3 regions of the Vescimonas coprocola genome follow, and region 2 is predicted to be linked to each of the others. Evidence: predicted binding sites of a transcription regulator. Region 2 holds the regulator's gene; each other region holds the start of a gene.
The links. The regulator LexA, encoded in region 2, represses DNA repair genes until DNA is damaged. The targets are predictions, from matches to a motif close to CNAACANNTGTTNG.

Region 1 (4,173 bases), 1.0 Mb from region 2:
CGGTACTCCAACAGATCGCCGGGCTGACAGTCCAAAGCGTGGCAGAGCTTGTTCAGCGTCTCCACCCGCACCGCCTTGGCCTTGCCGGTTTTCAGAATGGAGAGATTGGCCATGGTGATGCCCACCCGCTCCGACAGCTCCGTCAGACTCATTTTCCGCCGGGCCAGCATCACATCAATGTTGAATACGATCATGCTCCGCCCTCCTTAAATGGTCATGTCGTTCTCCTCACGGAGAGCGGCGGCGTCCCCGATGAGACGGCTGAGCACATAGCACACGACCCCCACCGCCGCACAGCAGAACACCACCATGGGCGTAATCACAATGGTCAGCGGGGCGCTGCCCGCCCCCATAATGCCTATGGTAAGCATCCCCGCCGGAAAGACCAGCGCATCAGCAAAAGCCAGCACAGAGATCCTCTGCATATCACGGGAATTCTTCCGGGTAAAAGCTCCGCCGGGGGCGCTGATGCTGCCGAAGATGCGCCATCCGGGAATCATCGCCCCGAAGATGGGCAGCGCAAACAGCCACGCCCACACCAGGCACGGCCAGTAGGCCCACGCAAACTCCGGATCCGCCTGCACGATCTCCTGCCCATAAGAAGGCAGACACAAGAAGAAAAATACACCGCACAGCGCCGCTGCCGCTATCAGCACCAGTCGCAGCAGGTTCGTCATGGTTTTGGTCTTCATGAGGCTCACTCCTTTCGTTGTTGTACCTATCATAGCAGCATCATTTCTGTTTGTCAACTATTTTTTATTGATTTACGATAAATATTTTCTGTTTGTCTAATTTGCAAATCAGGGGGTTGCTTTTTGCCGCAGGATGTCGTATACTATCCTTCGGAAACAACCGAATAGCTGTCTTCGAGGCGGGGTGTGATTCCCCACCGGCGGTATAGTCCGCAAGCGGTGCAAGCTGCATGAACCGGTGCGATCCCGGTACCGACAGTATAGTCTGGATGAGAGAAGGCGTGTATGGCATTTTCGTGATGCTCTTTTTTGATGCGTACACCTTGGAAGGCAAGCCTTTCCGGGGGTTTACTACATCAAAAGGGAGTATTTTTTTATGACTCAAAAGCAAAAGACCCATCACATCGCCGTGGCCGCCATGCTGTGCGCCGTGGCCTTTGTCCTCCAGTTCATCGAGTTCTCCATCCCCCTGATCCCCTCCTTCGTGAAGCTGGACCTATCGGATCTGCCTGCCCTGCTGGGTACCTTCTCGCTGGGACCTGTGTACGGCGTGGTGATCCAGTTGGTGAAGAATCTGCTGCACCTGCCCTTCGGCTCCAGCGCCGGCGTAGGCGAGCTCAGCAACTTCCTGCTGGGCAGCGTGTTCGTGCTGGTGGCGGGCCTTGTGTACCGGCGGCATAAGAGCCGCAAATCGGCCCTGTGGGGCTCCCTGCTGGGCGCCGTGCTGATGGCGCTGGTGAGCCTGCCCTCCAACTATTTTGTGGTCTACCCGGCCTACGAGGTCCTCTACGGTCTGCCCATGGCGGGCATCGTCGGGATGTATGAGGCCATCATGGGCTCCATCGCCCACGTCCCTACCGGCAATGCGCTGCTGAACTGCCTGGTGGTGTTCAACGTTCCCTTTACCCTGTGCAAGGGGCTGCTGAATGTGGGCATCTGCCTCCTCATCTACAAGCCCCTGTCCCCCCTGCTGCACAAATAACATCCGTAAGCCCGAAACGCAGTCCTCCGTTCTCTCAGGGGACTGCGTTTTTCTCTTGTGTGACGGTGCAAGCCATGATATAATAGAACAAACGATTGAGTCTAAGGAGGTGTGCCGCATGGGCGACCGGGTGATCTTGCACTGTGATCTGAACTGCTTTTTTGCCTCGGTGGAGCTGCTGAGCCACCCCGATCTGCGGGACATTCCCACCGCTGTCTGCGGCGACCCCGCCTCCCGCCATGGCATCATTCTGGCCAAGAACGAGCCTGCCAAGCGGCTGGGCATCCAGACGGCGGAGACCATCTGGCAGGCCAAGAAGAAGTGTCCCGGTCTGGTGCTGCTGCCGCCCCACCACGGCCTGTACCGGGAGTACTCCCGGCGGGTCAACGCCATCTATGAGCAGTATACCGATCTGGTGGAGCCCTTCGGCATCGACGAGAGCTGGCTGGACATCACCGGCAGTATGCACCTCTTCGGCGGCGACCCCAAGACCATTGCCGACGCCCTGCGCCGGCGGCTGCGGCAGGAGCTGGGGCTGACCATCTCCGTGGGCGTGTCCTTCAACAAGGTGTTCGCCAAGCTGGGCAGTGACTATAAAAAGCCCGATGCCACCACCGTCATCAGCCGGGAAAACTGGCAGGATATCGTCTGGCCCCTGCCGGTGGGGGACCTGCTGTTCGTGGGCCGAGCCGCCGGACGGGTGCTGCACCAGTACGGCGTGGAGACCATCGGCCAGCTGGCGGCCTGCTCCCCCCAGATGCTGGAGACGCTGCTGGGAAAGCTGGGTCTTCAGCTCCATGAGTACGCCAACGGACTGGACGGCAGCCCCGTCCGCCCGGCGGGCCAGCAGGAGCCGGTGAAATCCGTGGGAAACGGCACCACCTTCCCCAAAAATCTCACCCGCTGGGAGGAAGTACAGCGTGGTCTGGCGGTGCTGTCCGACAGTGTGGCCATGCGGCTGCGGCAGCAGGGGCTGTACTGCGGCGGCGTGTCCGTGTCCCTGCGAAACGCCCAGTTCCGCACCGTGTCCCGGCAGATGCGGCTTCCGGCCCCCACCCACCTGATGAAGGACATCTGGCAGTCGGCCATGGAACTGACCCAGCGGCTGTGGAAGGCCCCGGAGCCGGTACGGATGCTCACCGTCACCGCCCTGTATATCACCGACAGCGCCGACTCCTTCCAGCAGCTGGATCTGTTGGAGGCCCCGGTGGTTTCCCGGCAGCAGGAAAAGCAGGAGAAGCTGGAGCGCACCATGGACGCCATCCGTGGAAAATACGGCCGGGGTTCCATCTCCTTCGGCCTACCGGGGGAGGATCGTGCTGGCTGGGACGACTGACCCATAGCGCCGCACAGGGGCAGGGCCATCCCCAAGGCTCCCAACCTCCGCCCTCAGGTCCGTTCCCCTGAGAACCATTTCCATCCAGTACAGCGTAAAAGCATGTCCGCATAAATAGCGCAGCCGCATAAAATGTGCCTGCGTAAAGGGTTCAGCTGCGTAAAAGCGTGACCGTGTAAAGGCTTCGTCCGCATAGAAAAGCATGACAGCGCAAAAGCACGACTGCATGAAAGGACTGCACAAAAGAGTGGCCGCATAAGCGGTACAGAGGCGTACTGCATAAAAGTATGACGGCATAGAAGTGCGTCGGCGCAAAAACGTAACTGCATAAAAAAGAGACGCACCCGCAGGTGCGTCTCTTTTTCACGCCGGGATGCCCCGGCCTTGGATCACAAAATGGCTTACAGCTTCTCCCGAACCTTGGCGGCCTTGCCGACACGGTCACGCAGGTAGTAGAGCTTGGCACGACGGACATAGCCGTGGCGCACAGTCTCCACCTTCACGATAGAGGGAGAGTGAACGGGGAACACCTTCTCCACGCCTACGCCGTAGGAGATACGACGGACGGTGAAGGTCTCCTCGATGCCGCCGTGCTTCTTGGCGATGACGGTACCCTCGAACACCTGAACACGCTCGCGGGCGCCTTCCTTGACCTTCACGTGGACACGGACAGTATCGCCCACTTCCACCTGAGGCACGTCGTTCTGCAGCTGCTTTTCATTCAGTGCTTTGATGAGATCCATGGATTTTTCCTCCTAAATTATAGGCGTTCATGCCGTCATTTCCGTGGCGTCCCACCTTTTTCGGGACACCGGCGACAGAGGACCGCCCTTTTCATGCCATGATAGAATATCACAGATGTCCGCCAAATGCAAGCATTATTTCCTGTTTTGACAAAAAAAGTATCGAAATAGGCTCCAACAAGCCCATTTCCCCTTGTTCATCCATGTACGCCAGCATGATACGGTGTACGCCAGCATGATACGGTGTACGCCAGCATGATACGGCTGAAAATCACTCGCCCTTCTGCAAAAGGTCCCGCAGCTCATACAGCCGCAGCCGGGCGGATGCGTCCGTGGGGTCTTGGGCCAGAGGTTCCATGACGGCGATGATCTCCGGCAGATGGGCCTTGGCTCCATCCGGGTGCAGCAGCTGCCCGTAAA
Region 2 (4,173 bases):
GGACGGCACCGTTCACCACGGTGCCAGCAAGCAGGAGAAGGTCTGCTATGAAAAAAAGACCTGTTACGAGAAGAAGGTCTGCTTCGAGGAGCAGGCCCGTCCCGCCAAGAAAAAGAACCCGCTGCGCCAGCTGGAGCAGGAGCTCCACAAGGCGGAGCGTACCGTCCGGCAGGCGGCTCCCCGGAAGAGCCATGCATCCGGGAAGGAGAAAGCGTCCGGCGGCATATTTATGGCGGTGTTCATCATCTCTATGCTGTCTGTAATGCTGCCGTCCATGATCCGCAGTTGTCAGGCGAAAATCGATGAGGGAGGTCATGGGGTGACGGTGACGCCCGCTCAGGAGGAGATACCGGCCGAGCCTGCGGAGGTGTACCTGAGTCAGGGAGAGTCCTTCCAGTGGTACGGCGAGGAGGCATGGGTGTCGGGCTATAACACCACCGAGCTGGAGGATGGGTACATGGAGGTATCGGTGCTGCTGTACTATCCGGAGGAGCGAGAGGAGCTGCCGGAGATGCCGGAGCTGTACCACAGCGATGGCATCAGCCCGCCGTTGACGCTGGATCCTCCCGACGGCGGCGATCTGTGGCGGCTGAACTACCATATCTCTACGCAGGATACCAGCTGGCTCATGGTGGAGTTCACAGACTTGGACGACACGGAGTATGACATCATTCTGGAATAATGCAAGCGCCCGGCGGAATGGTCTTTCCGCCGGGCGCAGAGTCTGTCAAAAAAGGAGAGCCTTTCATCAACGGGGAGGAAGGGTGTGTGCGGGAAACCCGGGAAGGGTGTCCTGCACGATGATGATCCCCATTTTTCAGAGCTTTTGAAGTTCTGAAAAATGCCGCAGCGTGGCGAAAAAACTTTTTCGACACGCTGAGCGCCCGGCGGAATTGTTTTCCGCCGGGCGCATATATTTGTTTCGGTGATGCTATGAAACGAATCCTGCCCCTGCTGGTACTGTGCCTGCTTCTGACGGGCTGCATGGCGCTGCCGGCTACGGCTCCGGCGGAGCCTATGTATCTGGCACTGACCTTTGATGACGGGCCATCGCCCCAGTATACGCCCCGATTGCTGGATGGCCTGAAGCAGCGGGGCGTCCACGCCACCTTTTTCCTCATCGGTCAGCAGGTGCAGGACTATCCGGAACTGGTGCAGCGCATCCGGGCAGAGGGACATCAGATCGGCAACCACACCTATGACCATGCGCCGCTGGACCGCCTGTCCTGCGGTGAGGCCATGGCGGACCTGAGCCGCTGCGACGGCGTTTTGCAGAAGCTGGCAGGGGAGGGGACCTACTGGGTCCGGCCACCCTACGGCTTCATCACCGAGGAGGAGCTGGCAGCATGGAGTACGCCCATGCTGTACTGGTCTGTGGATACCTGCGACTGGGAGTGTCGGGATGTACAGAAGGTGTTTTCCGCCATCTGTCAGGCGAGGGACGGGGATGTGATCCTGCTGCACGACTGCTACGGAACCAGCGTAGAGGCGGCCTTGCAGGCCATCGACTGTTTGTCGGAGCAGGGGGTGGAATTCGTCACCGTGGAGGAGCTGTTTGCTCTCCGGGGGCAGACTGCCGAGGCCGGGCATCTGTACCGACGACCCGAGTGAGAAAAATGGGCAAAAGAAGGTCCCCGAAGCAATGCTTCGGGGACCTTCTTTCAACCGATAGATCTTACAGACCGGCGGCGACCATGCAGTTCAGCACCAGCGTCAGGATAACGAAGATGGCACCCACCCACTTGGTGGCCTTAGCCAGCTTGGCATCCACGGAGCGGGCCTTGCTGCGGCTCATGTAGGAATCAGCGATGCCGCCGATGGCACCGGACAGACCCTGGCTCTTACCGGACTGGAACAGAACAATGAGGATCAGCACCAAAGCAGACAGCAGCTGCAGAATCGTAACAGCAATTTTCATAATCTTTCCCTCCAACAAAATAAAGCCCAAAGAGGCTATTCTTCAAAGTACAACCCATCATACCATATCGTCCACGGAATTTCAAGGGGAAACTCCCTTTTTGCCCGAAAAAATTCGGAAAAATCCATCGAACATCTGTTGCAAACGGAGAGAATATATGGTATACTATGAAAAACCTTATGTAAACGAAGGAGACGGCGCACATGGTACAGCTCACGAAGATGCAGCAGCGGATCTATGACTATATCGCCCAGACCATCCGGACGCAGGGCTATCCCCCCTCCGTGCGGGAAATTGGGGACGCCGTGGGGCTGAAATCCCCCTCCACCGTCCATTTTCACCTGAAACACATGGAGGAGCTGGGGGTCATCGGCAAGGGGGCCGGCAAGGGCCGGGCGCTGACCCTGACGGAGCCGCTGCCGGAGGAGAACCAGATCCCCATTGTGGGGACGGTGGCCGCAGGTACCCCCATTCTGGCGGAGGAGTGCATCGAGGACTACCTGACCTTCGACGCCGGCGGCGACAGCAGCCAGTATTTTGCCCTCCGGGTTCGGGGGGAGTCCATGCTCAACGCAGGCATTCTGCCGGACGATCTGGTGGTGGTGCGCCAGCAGCAGACCGCTAACAACGGCGAGATCGTGGTGGCCCTGCTGGGGGACGAGGCCACGGTCAAGCGCTATTCCCGCCGCAACGGGCAGGTGTGGCTCCTGCCGGAGAATGAGGCGTACAGCCCCATTGACGGCCACGACGCACAAATTTTGGGGAAGGTGGCCGCCGTCATCCGGCGCTATTAAGGGGCTGGTGTGTCCCACAGATTTCGGATAAGCAAGAACCGGCCGCAGGGAGATTCTCCCTGCGGCCGGTTCTTGCTAAAAAGTTCATTTTCCGGAGGGCTTAGCTTTTCATATTCAGCTGCCAATCCTGAAAATCGGCAAAGGGGTCAGAGACGGTGGGGTGGATGTCGTTTTTCACCGCTCCGTCCGGCAGCAGCACGGAGTTGGACTTGAAGCACACTGCCACCAACGGCGCCTGCTCCTTCAGATAGCTGCACAGCTCCCGAGCCGCCGTCTGGCGTCCCTCGCCCTCCGATGCCGTTCGGAAGGCCGTCAGCAGGGTCTCCAGCTGTGTGTCCCGCACGCCGCCGTAGTTCAGGGCCCCGCCCGGAGACAGCAGCGGCGATAGATCCCAATCCGCCGTCAGCTTGCACTCCCCGTAGTAGAGGTCGAAATCCCCGCTCTTCAGCGCCGCCAGATAGTCCTCATAGGGCAGGGTCTTTACGTCGATCTTCACGTCGTATTGGGAGAGGTCCGAGGCCAGCTTCCGGGCCATGGACACCTTGAAGCTATTCTCCTCGTTCACCAGCATGGTGACGGAGACGGACTTTTCGCCGGAGGTATAGCCCGCCGTCTCCATAGCGGAGCGGTAGCTGTCCGGGGAATAGGTCTCCTCCAGATCCTTGGGGTAGACCACCGCCGAGGGGGACAGGGGGAACTGTGCCGTCTGCCCATGCCCCAGCAGGAAGGCACTGACGCCGCCGGCCCGGTCCATGCCAAGACTCAGGGCCGCCCGCAGCTTGGGGTCGTTGAAGGGCGCACGGGTGACATTGAAGCCGATATACTGCATCGTCGAGGTGGGGATGTCCGTATAGCTGCCGCTGCCGTAGACGTTGGAGGTGTTGGTGCCGGTCAGGTCGCATACCAGCATCTGGATGTCGTGGGTATAGAAGGCGTAGGCCATGGAGTCGGTGTTCTTGCAGGCGGTCAGCTCGATGCGCTCCAGCGGCATGGTCTTATCCTGCCACCAGTCCGTTCGCCGGGCCAGATACACCCCGCTCTCGTCCTTGGCATAGCGGTAGGGGCCGCTGCCCACCGGTACCGTGTCCTCCTGGGTGCCGCCCTTGATGATGGGAATGTCCAGCCGGGCGGCGAATTGCGGGTCGTTGCGGGTGAGGTAGATGCGGAGGGTACTCTCTCCCAGATAGGACACGGAGTCCATCTCCGCCAGCCGCTGGCCGTACCGCACGGACTCCTTGGCCCACCGCAGGGCAGCCACCACGTCCCACGCCGTCAGGGCCGAGCCGTCGGAGAAGGTGACGCCGGAGCGCACGGTGACGGTCAGAGCGTAGCTTTCGGCGTCGTAGGAGGCGCTCTCCGCCAGACAAGGCCGGGGCAAAAAGTCGGTACCCAGCGTGTACAGACTCTCATACAGCAGCGCACCCAGTGTCTGCTGGGCGCCGTCGGCGCAGGTGATGGGGT
Region 3 (4,173 bases), 260 kb from region 2:
CAGCTTCGCCGACCAGTACGAGCTGGGTGTCCACTATGCCCCCATTGCCGACTTCGATCTGCTGATGGCCGCCGTGGAGTCGGCCCGTGAGCTGGGCGTGAAGATGCCCGTGGGCAACCTCTACTCCTCCGATACCTTCTATGACGCCGCCGGCCGCAACGCCCGGATGCAGAAGATGGGCGTCATGGCCGTGGAGATGGAGGCCGCTGCTCTGTACTGCACCGCCGCCTATCTGGGCAAGCGTGCGCTGGCTATCTGCTCCATCAGCGACAATCTGGTGCTGGGTACCGAGCTCACCGCCGACGAGCGCCAGACTACCTTCACCAACATGATGAAGATCGGCCTGGAGGTAGCGGTAAAAATGACAAAATAAAGCCGTTTTGCCCACAAAGCACCCGTTTTTTCGAACCCTGCCATGGTGAAAAATGCAGCAGACCCTGCAAATAGGGCTTGCCCTTTCCTGCCGTATCTGTTATAATGCACCTGAACGGGCAAGCTTTGCCCGAATAAATGAAGGAAGGTAGAACAATCATGAAAAGAGTTCTCGCTATGATCCTTGCGCTTGTCATGGCTCTGGCTCTGGTTGCCTGCGGCAACAAGAACACGGACGATGGCAAGAAAGACGATGACAAGAAAGACACCCCCACCGTCATCACCAACCCCGATGAGGTTCAGGATGAGATGACCTCCTCCGACGGCAAGTACGAGGTGGCTTTCGTCACCGACGTGGGTCAGCTGAAGGATAAGTCCTTCAACCAGGGTACTTACGACGGCGTGAAGCTGTACGCCGCCAACAACAACCTGTCCTACAAGTACTATCAGCCCGCCAACGGCAGTGAGGTCACCGATGATGACCGCTTCGCCGCTATGAAGGCCGCCGTGGACAACGGCGCCAAGGTGGTTGTCTGCGCCGGTTATCTGCAGGAGGCTGCTCTGCGTATGGCGGCCAAGCAGTTCACCGATGTGTCCTTTGTCTTCATTGATGGTTATCCCGTCGGTGAGGAAGCCGATGTGAAAGATTCCCCCGCTCTGAAGAACATTGCCGGCGTTGCCTTTAAGGAAGAGCAGTGCGGCTATCTGGCCGGTTACGCTGTTGTCAAGGAAGGCTACACCAAGCTGGGCTTCACCGGTGGCGGCGGCGGCAACAACCCCGCCTGCTGCCGTTACGGCTATGGCTTCGTGCAGGGCGCTGACGCCGCTGCCAAGGAGCTGAACGAGAAGGTAGAGATCAACTACTCCTGGCAGTATGGTGCCAGCTTCTCCGCTTCCCCCGAGCTGCAGACCATGGCCGCCGGCTGGTATCAGGCTGGCACTGAGGTCATCTTCGCCTGCGGCGGTTCCATGTTCGCCTCTGTCGCCGCTGCTGCCGGCGCTGAGGAGGGCAAGGTCGTCGGCGTGGACGTGGACCAGTCTGGTGAGTCCCCCACCGTGATCACCTCCGCCATGAAGGGCCTGGCTGACTCTGCTCAGTGGGCTCTGGGCAAGTTCTATGCCGGTGAGTTCGCCTCCATCGGCGGTGTCCAGACCTCTCTGGGTGCCAATGAGAACGCCGTGGGTCTGCCCACTGCTACTTGGTCCCTGACCAAGTGGAGCGTTGATTCTTACAAGGTCATGCTGCAGGACATCAAGGACGGCAAGATCGCCATCGACAACAACTACGACAATCTGGCCAGCACCGAGAATGTCACTCTGAACATCGTCGGCTAAGCCTCTGCGTGTCGAACTCCACAGCGCCCGTGCTCTGCACGGGCGCTGTTTTTTGCTCCAAAGCCCCGGATGCCTCCCGTGGAGATTTGCGGCATCCCGCTTGTCAACCGGCGGCCGTCATGCTATAATTTTCCAAGGAAGCCGGAAGGGGGGAGCACACATGGGACTGCACGACGGACATCGCCAGCGCAAGCGGGAGCGCTTCCTGAAGCAGGGAGCCGACGGTCTGGCGGATCATGAGGTGCTGGAGCTGCTGCTGTACTATGCCATCCCCCGCCGGGACACCAACGAGCTGGCCCACCGGCTGATCCAGCACTTCGGTACGCTGGACGCCGTGTTCCAGGCCCCGCCGGAGGCACTGATGCAGGTGTCCGGCATCGGGGAGAATGCCGCCGTGCTGTTGAATCTGGTGCCGGCGGCCCAGCGGTGCGCCCGGCGCAGCGTCTCTGCCGAACGCATCCTCAACTCCGTGGAGCGCTGCGGTGCCTACTTCATGGACCTGCTGGATGCTCAGCGCCGGGAGCTGCTGTATCAGGTGTGTCTGGACGGCAAGGGAAAGGTGCTTTCCTGCAAATGCCTGTCCCAAGGCAGCGCCGATATGACCTCCCTCAGCATCCGGCAGGTGGTGGAGAATGCCCTGCTGTCCGGCGCCGCAGGCGTGGTGCTGGGCCACAATCACCCCAGCGGTGTGGCTCTGCCGTCGGCGGAGGACCGGGCCGCCACCCTGCAGGTGCGGGACGCTCTGGCCACCATGGATATCCGCCTGCTGGACCACATCATCGTGGCCGACGGTGATTTCGTCTCCATGGAGGCCAGCGGCCTTCTGTACGGCTGACCCACTCGAAAGGAAATTCCCCCAGCGCCCCGCTCCGGATGGAGCGGGGCGCTGCCATGTTTTCCCTCCACAAAATCAGAACATTTGTTTCAAAATTCATATTTACATATGAGATTTTTGTGGTAAAATAAAGTGATATACACTGAAATTGCAGGAGGCCCATTCCATGCCCCAGTTCAAAGTTATTTCGGAATATACCCCCTCCGGCGACCAGCCGCAGGCCATCGAAAAGCTGGCGGAGGGACTGGAGAACGGCCTGCGCCAGCAGGTGCTGCTGGGCGTCACTGGCAGCGGCAAGACCTACACCATGGCCAAGGTCATCGAGAAGGTGCAGCGCCCCACGCTGGTGCTGGCCCACAACAAGACGCTGGCGGCCCAGCTGTGCGAGGAGTTCCGGGAGTTCTTCCCGGAAAACGCCGTGGAGTACTTCGTCTCCTACTACGACTACTATCAGCCGGAGGCGTACATCCCCCACACGGATACCTTCATCGAGAAGGACGCCGCCATCAACGCCGAGATCGAGCGCCTGCGCCACAGCGCCACGGCAGCCCTCTTTGAGCGGCGAGACGTCATCGTGGTGGCGTCGGTGTCCTGCATCTACGGCTTGGGGGATCCCATCGACTACGCCAACATGGTCATCTCCCTGCGGCAGGGGAAGGAGTACCCACGGGAGCAGCTGCTGCGGAAGCTGGTGGAGATCCGCTACGACCGCAACGACGTGGCCTTTGAGCGCAATATGTTCCGGGTCCGGGGGGACACGGTGGAGATTTACCCGGTGTACGCCAACGGCTACGCCATTCGGGTGGAGTTCTTTGGGGACGAGATCGACCGCATCTCGGAGATCAACCCCGTCACCGGTCAGGCCCAGCGGGTGCTGCAGCACGTGGCCATTTACCCCGCCAGCCACTACGTCACCACCAAGGAGAAGATGGAGCGGGCGGTGCAGGAGATCGAGCGGGAGCTGGCGGAGCGCAAGGCCTACTTTGAGGATCACGGCAAGCTCATCGAGGCCCAACGCATCGACCAGCGCACCCGCTACGATGTGGAGATGATGCGGGAGCTGGGCTACTGCACCGGCATCGAGAATTACAGCCGGGTCATCTCCGGCCGGGAGCCGGGCTCTCCGCCCACCACGCTGCTGGACTACTTCCCGGAGGACTTTGTCCTCTTTGTGGACGAGAGCCATGTGACCCTACCTCAGGTGCGGGCCATGTATAACGGCGACCGGGCCAGGAAGGAGAGCCTGGTGGAGTACGGCTTCCGCCTGCCCTGCGCCTATGATAACCGCCCCCTGAAGTTCCCGGAGTTTGAGGAGCGCTTCCGTCAGGCGGTGTTCGTCTCCGCCACGCCGGGGGAGTACGAGCGGGAGGGAGCCGACCAGATCGTGGAGCAGGTGATCCGCCCCACGGGCCTGCTGGATCCCCGTGTGGAGGTGCGGCCCGTCACCGGCCAGATCGACGATCTGGTGGAGGAGATCCGGATCCGTGCCGCACGGGACGAGCGGGTGCTGGTAACCACCCTCACCAAGCGCATGGCGGAGGATCTGACGGACCACATGAAGGGCCTTGGCCTGCGGGTGCGGTATATGCACTCCGACATCGCCACCATCCAGCGGATGGAGCTGATCCGGG

Region 1: the regulator LexA is predicted to act here: its motif matches at 1,759-1,772, upstream of dinB (DNA polymerase IV).
Region 3: the regulator LexA is predicted to act here: its motif matches at 2,620-2,633, upstream of uvrB (excinuclease ABC subunit UvrB).

Annotation. Positions count from the first base shown of each region.
Region 1 covers NZ_AP023418.1:338,438-342,610, reverse strand. Annotated here, with positions in the region: gene KJS28_RS01710 (helix-turn-helix domain-containing protein) at 1-194, opposite strand, end outside; gene KJS28_RS01705 (DUF2975 domain-containing protein) at 207-692, opposite strand; FMN riboswitch at 859-977, shown strand; gene KJS28_RS01700 (ECF transporter S component) at 1,069-1,674, shown strand; gene dinB (DNA polymerase IV) at 1,793-3,010, shown strand; gene rplS (50S ribosomal protein L19) at 3,412-3,753, opposite strand; gene KJS28_RS01685 (hypothetical protein) at 4,025-4,173, opposite strand, start outside.
Region 2 covers NZ_AP023418.1:1,883,687-1,887,859, reverse strand. Annotated here, with positions in the region: gene KJS28_RS09300 (hypothetical protein) at 1-682, shown strand, start outside; gene KJS28_RS09295 (polysaccharide deacetylase family protein) at 934-1,611, shown strand; gene secG (preprotein translocase subunit SecG) at 1,676-1,918, opposite strand; gene lexA (transcriptional repressor LexA) at 2,122-2,712, shown strand; gene KJS28_RS09280 (ABC transporter substrate-binding protein) at 2,813-4,173, opposite strand, start outside.
Region 3 covers NZ_AP023418.1:2,146,184-2,150,356, reverse strand. Annotated here, with positions in the region: gene deoD (purine-nucleoside phosphorylase) at 1-373, shown strand, start outside; gene KJS28_RS10595 (BMP family ABC transporter substrate-binding protein) at 532-1,707, shown strand; gene radC (RadC family protein) at 1,868-2,542, shown strand; gene uvrB (excinuclease ABC subunit UvrB) at 2,709-4,173, shown strand, end outside.